2 regions of the Sporosarcina soli genome follow, and region 2 is predicted to be linked to the other one. Evidence: riboswitches for the same ligand, from Rfam matches in the RefSeq annotation. Region 2 holds a riboswitch; the other holds the start of a gene.

Region 1 (4,387 bases), on a different contig from region 2:
TTTACCAGGTTAGAAACCATAATCGATGAGACTGAAGAAAGTTTCGCCACTTCAAATGTCGAACAACCGCTTGAAATTACCGAACCAACTGACCATGAAGATCTATTCCAAGAAGATCCTCCTAATGAAAAGACACAAATTATGGTTGATGTCGACATAAAGCAATATTCACTAGACTTAACTAAGGACCGTACAGAATTAAATCCGCAAAGTATTCCAGATGACCCTATACCGAAGCAAACCTCGGAAAAGCCAACCTCCTATTTCGAACAATTGATTGAAAAAAATAAAAGACAACTGCGCGGCGACTATTCCGATGAATAGGTTGAAATAAAGAAAAGCCATCCGTTTAGATGGCTTTTTGGCTATTCATATTCAATCGACTGGTTGTTTGGCTACTTATTGCATCCAAGCCGGTTTTCCAAACCCTTGGAAATCCGAGTCGATCACTTTTTCAAATTGCTCCGATTCAATCACTTCAATGATGTCTTTTGCAAACTGCTCGTCCTTGTTTTCCGTTTTTACAGCAACCACATTACGGAATTGGTCCGGCATATCTTCCAAAACAAGCGCATCCGTTAAATTCATGCTTGCCGCGAGCGCAAAGTTACCCGGTACTGCCGCCACGTCTGCACTTTCAACAGAGCGGGGAAGTTGTGCAGCCTCAATCGGTGTCACCACTAAATTTTTCGGGTTTTTCACGATATCTTTCTCAGATGCCTTCAATGGCTCAACGTTTGGATCGATTTCGACTAGACCGTTAGCCTCCAACACGATTAACGCTCTCGCCGCGTTGACCGGATCATTAGGAATCGTGACTGTTGATCCGTCTGCAATATCGTCAATCGACTCAAATTTTTTCGAATAAATTCCTAGCGGTGCGGTCGGGACAACGATCAAGCTCGATAATTCCATGTTATTTTCTTTTGCAAAGTTTTCCAAGTAAACAGTATGTTGAAAGAGATTCGCATCGACATTCCCGTCATTTAATGCATTATTTGGCTGTATATAATCACCGAACTCCGTCACTGTCACTTTGTAACCTTTATCTTCAAGACCCGGAATGATCGCCTTTTTCAGCATATCGCTATATGGACCTGCTGTTGCTCCAAACGTCAATGTTTTATCGTCACCGGCCTTTTCTTTGCCGCCACATGCAGCTAAAGCCGCACCAAGTACAAGGATCAGTACTGTCAATAATAATTTCTTCATCTGTCATTCTCCCCTTCTTATCTCTTATCGACTGCTTTTGAAAGTCGATCGCCCGCAAATTGAATAAGTTGCACGAGCACAATCAAAATGATAACTGTCACAACCATAATCGTCTTGTCGTAGCGATAGTACCCAAATCGGATGGCTAAATCCCCGATTCCTCCACCGCCAACAACTCCCGCCATTGCAGCATAAGCAACCAAGCTGATTGCCGTTAACGTCAAACCTTGAATAATACTCGATTTCCCTTCTGGCAATAAAACATCCCTGATAATCATCCACGGACTGGCACCGATTGAAATCGCCGCTTCAATTACGCCTTTATCGATTTCCCGAAACGACGTCTCAACGATCCTTGCAAAAAAAGGAATGGCCGCTGCCGATAAGGATACACTGGCAGCTGTCGGTCCATATGCTGTACCTACTAATAGAGTCGCTAAAGGAATCAGTAAAACAAGTAAAATGATAAACGGAATGGATCTCACCATATTGACGATAAAACCGATAACCGATTTGATAACTGTATTTTCAAGAAACAATCCTTTATCGGTCACAAACAACAAAATGCCTAGCGGAAGCCCAATGATGAGTGCAACAAGTAACGAAATTCCTACCATATAAAGTGTCTCGCCAAATGCTTTCGTCATATCCGGCAATAATTCGACGATCCGTTGAACCTCAATCCCCATTATTGATCACCTCCACATGGACATGGCGGGTGGACATATAGGAAATGGCACGCTCGATATCCGGTTCCCGCCCTTGCAATTCCATTAAAAATGTTCCTAGCGGCATCTCTTGAATGTATTCAATCGAACCGTGCAAGAAATTCCCGTGGACATCAAACTGCTGAATGGTTTCTGATATGACGCTTTCTCCAGCCACATTTCCTTTAAACAATAATTTCACTATGGTTCCTGTACATTGCGCCAAAATCGTGTCCGGAACTTCAAAAGATACAACACTGCTAATGAACTCTTTCGTCAACTCTGCCACCGGATTCGAAAAGATATCATACACTTGCCCTTCCTCGATCACTTTTCCATCCTGCATAATGGCCATACGGTCGCAAATCTCTTTCACCACATGCATTTCATGGGTGATTAAAACGATTGTAATAGCCAATTCCCGATTAATTTTCTTCAGTAACCGTAAGATGGACAATGTCGTTTTCGGATCCAATGCGGACGTCGCTTCATCACAGAGCAAAACACTCGGATTGTTCGCAAGGGCACGCGCAATAGCGACCCGTTGCTTTTGACCACCGCTCAATTGACCCGGATAAACGTTGCGCTTCTCCGACAATCCGACCATTTCAAGCAGTTCAGTCACCCGATCATCGATTTGTTGCTTAGGCGTTTTGGCAGCCCGCAAAGCGAAGGCGATATTCTCATATACAGTCTTTTGACTGATTAAATAAAAATGTTGAAAAATCATTCCTATTTTCAATCTAGCCTGACGCAACTGTTTCCCTTTTAACTCCGTCAAATTGATGCCATCTATAAGAATTGTACCTTCTGTCGGTTTCTCCAATAGGTTCAAACAACGAAGCAAAGAACTTTTCCCCGCCCCGGAATAACCAACTATACCAAAAATTCCACCTTTTCCAATTTCAAGGGATACATTGTCAACCCCTTTTACAAGCCGATCTTTTGTTTGATAGACTTTCGACACTTTTTGAATTTGAATCATAAATTTCTCCTCTTTCTATACTTTCTATAGAAAAGCGTCCGGAGTCTAGACACTCATATTTTTGAAAATCATATATTTTCCTGTCTGACCTCAATAAAATAAAAGGCGCCCCTTTCATCAATGAAAGAAGCACCGAAAAATTGTTTCAGCTTATCTTTCAGAATGAAAATCACCCTGTAGGAGTTGGCACCTTCCTTGTATGATACAAGGGGTTGCTGGACGTCATCGGGCCTATCCCTCGGTCGCTCTTGATAAGTTACAATATGAAGTTGAATTTGAGTATACATCATATAATAGTTTGTACAATCGCAAAAGTCAACATGATTTTCATTTCAGTAAGAATTCTATGAATGTTGTCATTTCGACTTTGAACCTAGTATACTTACTTCATTACAAGATCTATATTCCATTATGAATTGAAAAGAGGTTTTTCCATGACCATATCGAATCGCTTAAAAAGCTTACCTCCCCACTTCTTCTCCACACTCGTCAAAAATGTGGAATCAGCGCTCGCTGAAGGTCGGGACGTCATCAATCTAGGACGGGGGAACCCCGATCAACCGACTCCGCCTCATATTGTCGAAGCTTTACAAGCGGCCGTCGAGGATCCGGCAACACACGGTTACGCACCATTTGGTGGAACAGTTGAATTGAAGCGTGCTGTTGCAGATTTTTATAAACGTGAGTATGCCGTGGATATCGATCCGGATACGGAAGTCGCCATCCTATACGGCACGAAAACAGGATTGGTTGAATTGCCGCTTGCCATTATGAATGAAGGCGAATTGCTCTTGCTTCCTGACCCGGGTTATCCCGATTACTTATCCGGCGTCAGCTTGGCCAATATTCGTCATGAAATGTTCCCGTTACTTGCCAATAATAATTTCCTTCCAGACTATGACAGCTTGTCAGCTGAACAAAAAAAGCAAGCTAAATTAATGTACTTGAACTACCCAAACAATCCAACGAGTGCAACAGCAACACTTCCATTCTTCGAAGAGACAGTCTCGCTCGCCAAAGAACATGACATTGCCATTATGCATGACTTCGCTTATGGCGGCATCGGATTTGACGGCAAAAAGCCGGTCAGTTTCTTGCAAGCAGAAGGGGCAAAAGAAGTCGGGATAGAAATGTATACATTGTCCAAAACGTATAATATGGCAGGTTGGCGCGTCGGTTTCGCGATCGGAAATGCAGGTATCATTGAAGCGATAAATTTATTGCAAGATCATTTATTCATCAATCAATTCCCGGCTGTTCAACGTGCTGCCATTACAGCCCTCTCTGGTGATCAGGAAAATGTACGCGAACTCATTGCTCTATATGAAGGTCGGCGCAATGTCTTTATTGACGAATGCAGACGCATCGGTTGGGATGTCCAAGCACCCGCCGCTTCGTTCTTCGCTTGGTTACCAGTCCCAGCAGGTTATACGAGTGCATCGTTCACCCAATTATTACTGGATGAAGCAGATGTCGCGGTAGC
Region 2 (4,387 bases):
CCAAACTTCCTTCGCTACATCGACGATGAATTTCAATTTCTCCCATTGTTGCTCTTCCGTCAGTTTATTGCCATGGTGCGTGGAAGCGAATCCGCACTGCGGGCTGAGGCATAGTTGTTCAAGTGGGACGTATTGTGTTGCTTCTTGGATACGTGCTTTGATTGCTTCTTTGTCTTCCACTTCACCGTTTTTCGATGTGACAACACCTAGAACGACTTTGGCGCCATCGTTCGGAATATATTCTAACGGTTTGAAGTCTCCTGAACGGTCGTCATCATACTCCAAGAAGAAACCGTTCACTTTTTCTTTTGCCAATAGCGTTGGTGCAATCAGTGCATAACTTCCTTCGAATGCCCACGTCGATTGGTAGTTGCCACGGCACAGATGCGTTGTGACCACTAAATCTTCTGGCTTGCCTTCCAATACGCCGTTAATGACACGGAGCGCTAGGTCAATCAGTTGCTCTCTTGAATACGCACCGTCGTTGAATGGGATGTCCGGAGCAGAAAGTCCTGCGATGTACACATCATCCAATTGCAAGTAGCGCACACCTGCTTCGTAAAATGCATGTAGTGCATCGCGATACGCCTGAATAACATCATTTGCGTACTCTTCGAGATCCGGGTAAATATTCACATCACGAATTCCTGCATTGAAGAATTGGTTTGGACTCGGAATTGTTTGTTTGGCTACGGCACGGCCACCGACGATTTCATTGAACTCAATGAAGTCTTTAATGAATGGGTGGTCTGGATTAAAGGAAATCTTGCCTGTGTTACGAACGTTGTATCTTTCCGTTTCAACACCATCAAATTTGTAACCTGTCTCCGGCACATAGCCTTCAAATCCATTCAAATGCTCCATGAAATCCAAGTGCCACCAAGTGCGTCTGAATTCGCCGTCCGTGACGAGTTCTAAGCCAACTTCAATTTGTTTGTCGACAATGCGTTTGATTTCATGTGTTTCCACTTCACGCAATTGTTCAGCCGTGATTTTGCCTTCTTTGAATTCCTTCCGTGCTTCGTGCAAGTTTTCCGGACGCAGGAGACTTCCTACATGATCCGCTCTGAAAGGTGCTTGTATGGCTGTAGCCGGTTTGTTTGTCATGGTAAATTCCTTCTTTCCCTATCTATTTTTGTGAGAAATCAATTGAACACTGTCTTTTTAAGGCAAGATTGCAAACGATCTAACCGGAAAGCCAGAAGCTTTTTCGGGCTTCGGTACAATATTGAAAATAACAGCACCTTTTGCAGGCACTTTATCCAAATTCTTCAGTAACTCAATTTGGTACGTATCTTGGTCCAACACATAATATTCGCCGAGCAGCGCTTGGTTTTTCTGGAAGTCGATGGCCGAATCTGTATCGAACGTTTCATGTCCGACTGCTTTCACTTGCCTTTTTTCGAATAAAAATTGGAGAGCGGCAAGCCCCCAACCTGGGATGCGGTTATTGCCATCGGCGTCTTTATTGCAAAACGCCTCGTTATCTGGCCAACGCTTGTACCAATCAGTTCGCAATGCGACAAATGTGCCTTCCTCAATACGTCCATGCTGAGCTTCAAACGCCAAAATATCTTCCACAGCTAACGTAAAATCATGATCGGCAGCCGCTTCTTTCGATTTATCGATAACTACAAGTGGCAATACCAATTCCTTCAACCCTAGTTCGTCCAAATACCGCGTATCCCGTACAAAATGAATCGGTGCATCAATATGTGTACCATACTGCCCAGCAAATGCAAAACGCTGTGCAAAAAAACCGTCCTGATGATCGAATAATGTCGTGAATTCCGCCGCATCGAATGCTGAAAAATGCGGTGAATCGGGTCCGAACGTATGCGTCAAATCGACCCACTCTTTTTCCTTCAATAATTGAATCGCATTGATCAATTCGTTTGCCATACGTATCTCTCCTTCATTCATTTCCTCCATAAAAAACCTCTTCTCGTAGTAAGAAGAGGTTTCCGCATAATCGCTTTTCGCTCTTCTTATCTTCAACCACATACATCATGATTCTGGAATTGGCACAGTTCGTAAACGTCTGTTGCCGGGGCATCAATGGGCCAGTCCCTCCACCCCTCTGGATAAGAAAATCATCTATTCAATTGGTCTATCGGTTATCCCCAAACTTCCTTCGCGACATCTACGATGAATTTCAACTTCGCCCATTGCTGTTCTTCCGTCAGCTCATTCCCGTGATGCGTGGAAGAGAAGCCACATTGCGGGCTTAGGCATAATTGCTCCAACGGTACGTATTGTGTCGCTTCTTCAATACGCGTTTTGATCAATTCTTTGTCTTCTACTTCGCCGTTTTTCGATGTGACAACGCCGAGAATCACTTTCGCACCGCCGTTCGGAATATGTGCAAGCGGCCCGAAGTCTCCTGAACGGTCGTCATCATACTCCAAGAAGAAACCGTCCACCTTTTCTTTGGCAAATAAAGTAGGTGCAATATGCGCATAGCTACCCTCAAATGACCAAGTCGATCTGTAGTTTCCACGGCATAAATGCGTTGTGACAATCAAATCTTCCGGCTTATCCTCCAACACGCCATTCACGACACGTAACGCCAAATTGATTAATTCTTCCCTTGTAAATTCATCGTCACTATGTGGTAGTTTTTCCGCTGAAAGCCCCGCGATATAGACATCGTCAAACTGCAAATAACGGACACCCGCATCATAAAATGCCTTCACCGCATCCCGGTACGCTTGAATGATATCGTTCGCGTAATCCTCGATATTCGGGTAAATTTCTCTGTTGCGAATTTCGCTCGGGAACAGCTGATTCGGACTCGGAATCGTCTGCTTCACCACTGCACGTCCTCCGACAATTTCATTGAGTTCAATAAAATCACGGATGAAAGGATGGTCCGGATTGAAGGAAATTTTTCCGGTATTGCGGACATTGTACCGCTCTGTTTCAATCCCTTGGAACGGGCGACCCTTCTCTGATACATAGCCTTCTATGCCATTCAAATGCTCCAAAAAGTCGAAGTGCCACCAAGTCCGTCTGAACTCACCATCCGTCACCACTTCCAAGCCCACTTCAAGTTGCTTCTCCACGATGCGCTTAATTTCTTGCGTCTCCACTTCGCGCAATTGCTCCGCAGAAATTTTGCCTTCTTTGAACTCGGCGCGTGCTGTATGTAAATTTGCCGGTCGCAATAAACTTCCTACATGATCGGCTCTAAATGGTGCTGTCGCTACTGTCTTTGTTTGGTTTGTCATTGTCTATTCCTTCTTTCTAGTTGTTTTTTAAGGGATATAAAAAAACCCCTTCCATGATAAGAAGAGGTTTTGGCAATTTCGCTAGATTCTCTTCCTATCTTCAAGCCCACGGCAAGATGCCACAGCTTCTGGAATTAGCACAGTACTTCATAGAAGTCTGTTGCTGAGGTATCAAAGGGCCAGTCCCTCCACCTCTCTCGATAAGAAAGTTACGTATTCGGTTGATAACTACTACAATACAGGTGCTAGAATAGAATGTCAATATCGAAATCAATAAATGTTTGGACTATTCCATTTTGCATGAACTTCACAATGGTCTAACAATCAATTACGCCTCAGCGTAATTCCGTCCAGATTTTGAATCAGCAGGTATTTGGACTTCCTCTGAGTTGAAACGAATACTGACATTCATCCTGCTAATTATGGAAGTGGTGAACCTCTACTGAATCAAGTTAAAAAGCCCGCACAAGTTGCGAGCTTTTCCCTTCACTGATCTTTTACAGGTTCATCCAGCAGTTTCTTTCTAACAAAGCTCAAATGCTTATACATCTGTTGAAAGGCTGCGTAAGGATCTCTGTTTTTAAGCGCTTCGTAAATCCCTAAATGATGTTCCACGGTGACGCCAGGCTCACGGAAAGGAATGAGACTATCCGTTTTTTCATGGGCAATCAACAATGATTCAATCATCCCTTCAACAACTGGGTTGTTGGCGCTTTGTGCAATGATGCGATGGAATTCCTTGTCTAATCGACCGTAGTCGCTGTCTGGATTGGCTTGGATACTATCAATCGTTTCCTTCAATTGCTCCAGCTGGTCGTCCGATATTTTTTCGGCAGCAATCGTAACAAGCCCTAACTCCAACGTCATACGCGCTTCAATGACGGCGGAAACGTTATTGATCGATAAGGCAAGCATCACTTTGAATGGATTGCTACCTACTCTTTCATTGACATATGTACCCCCGCGCGGTTTTCTCGTAATGATTTCTAATGTTTCCAATGAACTGAGCGCTTCACGTAAAACAGGTCGGCTCACGTCAAATTGCTCCATCAGCGTCATTTCCGCCGGCAATTTATCGCCCGGTCTCAATTGTCCACTCATAAGCAGTTGAACAATCTGTTCCAACACTTGTTGGGAAAGCGTGCTTCTGCGGACTG

Evidence for each region. A riboswitch is a leader RNA that binds a small molecule or an ion and turns the genes downstream of it on or off. The one in region 2 is predicted to bind S-adenosylmethionine.
Region 1: linked by a shared signal. The riboswitch ahead of ACFPRA_RS16615 (methionine ABC transporter ATP-binding protein) and the one ahead of ACFPRA_RS14360 (cyclase family protein) in region 2 are both predicted to bind S-adenosylmethionine.

Annotation. Positions count from the first base shown of each region.
Region 1 covers NZ_JBHSNO010000008.1:279,690-284,076, forward strand. The annotation lists gene ACFPRA_RS16600 (hypothetical protein) at 1-324, shown strand, start outside; gene ACFPRA_RS16605 (MetQ/NlpA family ABC transporter substrate-binding protein) at 400-1,212, opposite strand; gene ACFPRA_RS16610 (methionine ABC transporter permease) at 1,230-1,901, opposite strand; gene ACFPRA_RS16615 (methionine ABC transporter ATP-binding protein) at 1,891-2,904, opposite strand; SAM riboswitch class I at 3,052-3,162, opposite strand; gene ACFPRA_RS16620 (pyridoxal phosphate-dependent aminotransferase) at 3,339-4,387, shown strand, end outside.
Region 2 covers NZ_JBHSNO010000007.1:140,103-144,489, reverse strand. The annotation lists gene ACFPRA_RS14365 (5-methyltetrahydropteroyltriglutamate--homocysteine S-methyltransferase) at 1-1,107, opposite strand, end outside; gene ACFPRA_RS14360 (cyclase family protein) at 1,165-1,902, opposite strand; SAM riboswitch class I at 1,986-2,091, opposite strand; gene ACFPRA_RS14355 (5-methyltetrahydropteroyltriglutamate--homocysteine S-methyltransferase) at 2,118-3,230, opposite strand; SAM riboswitch class I at 3,322-3,437, opposite strand; gene ACFPRA_RS14350 (FadR/GntR family transcriptional regulator) at 3,717-4,387, opposite strand, start outside.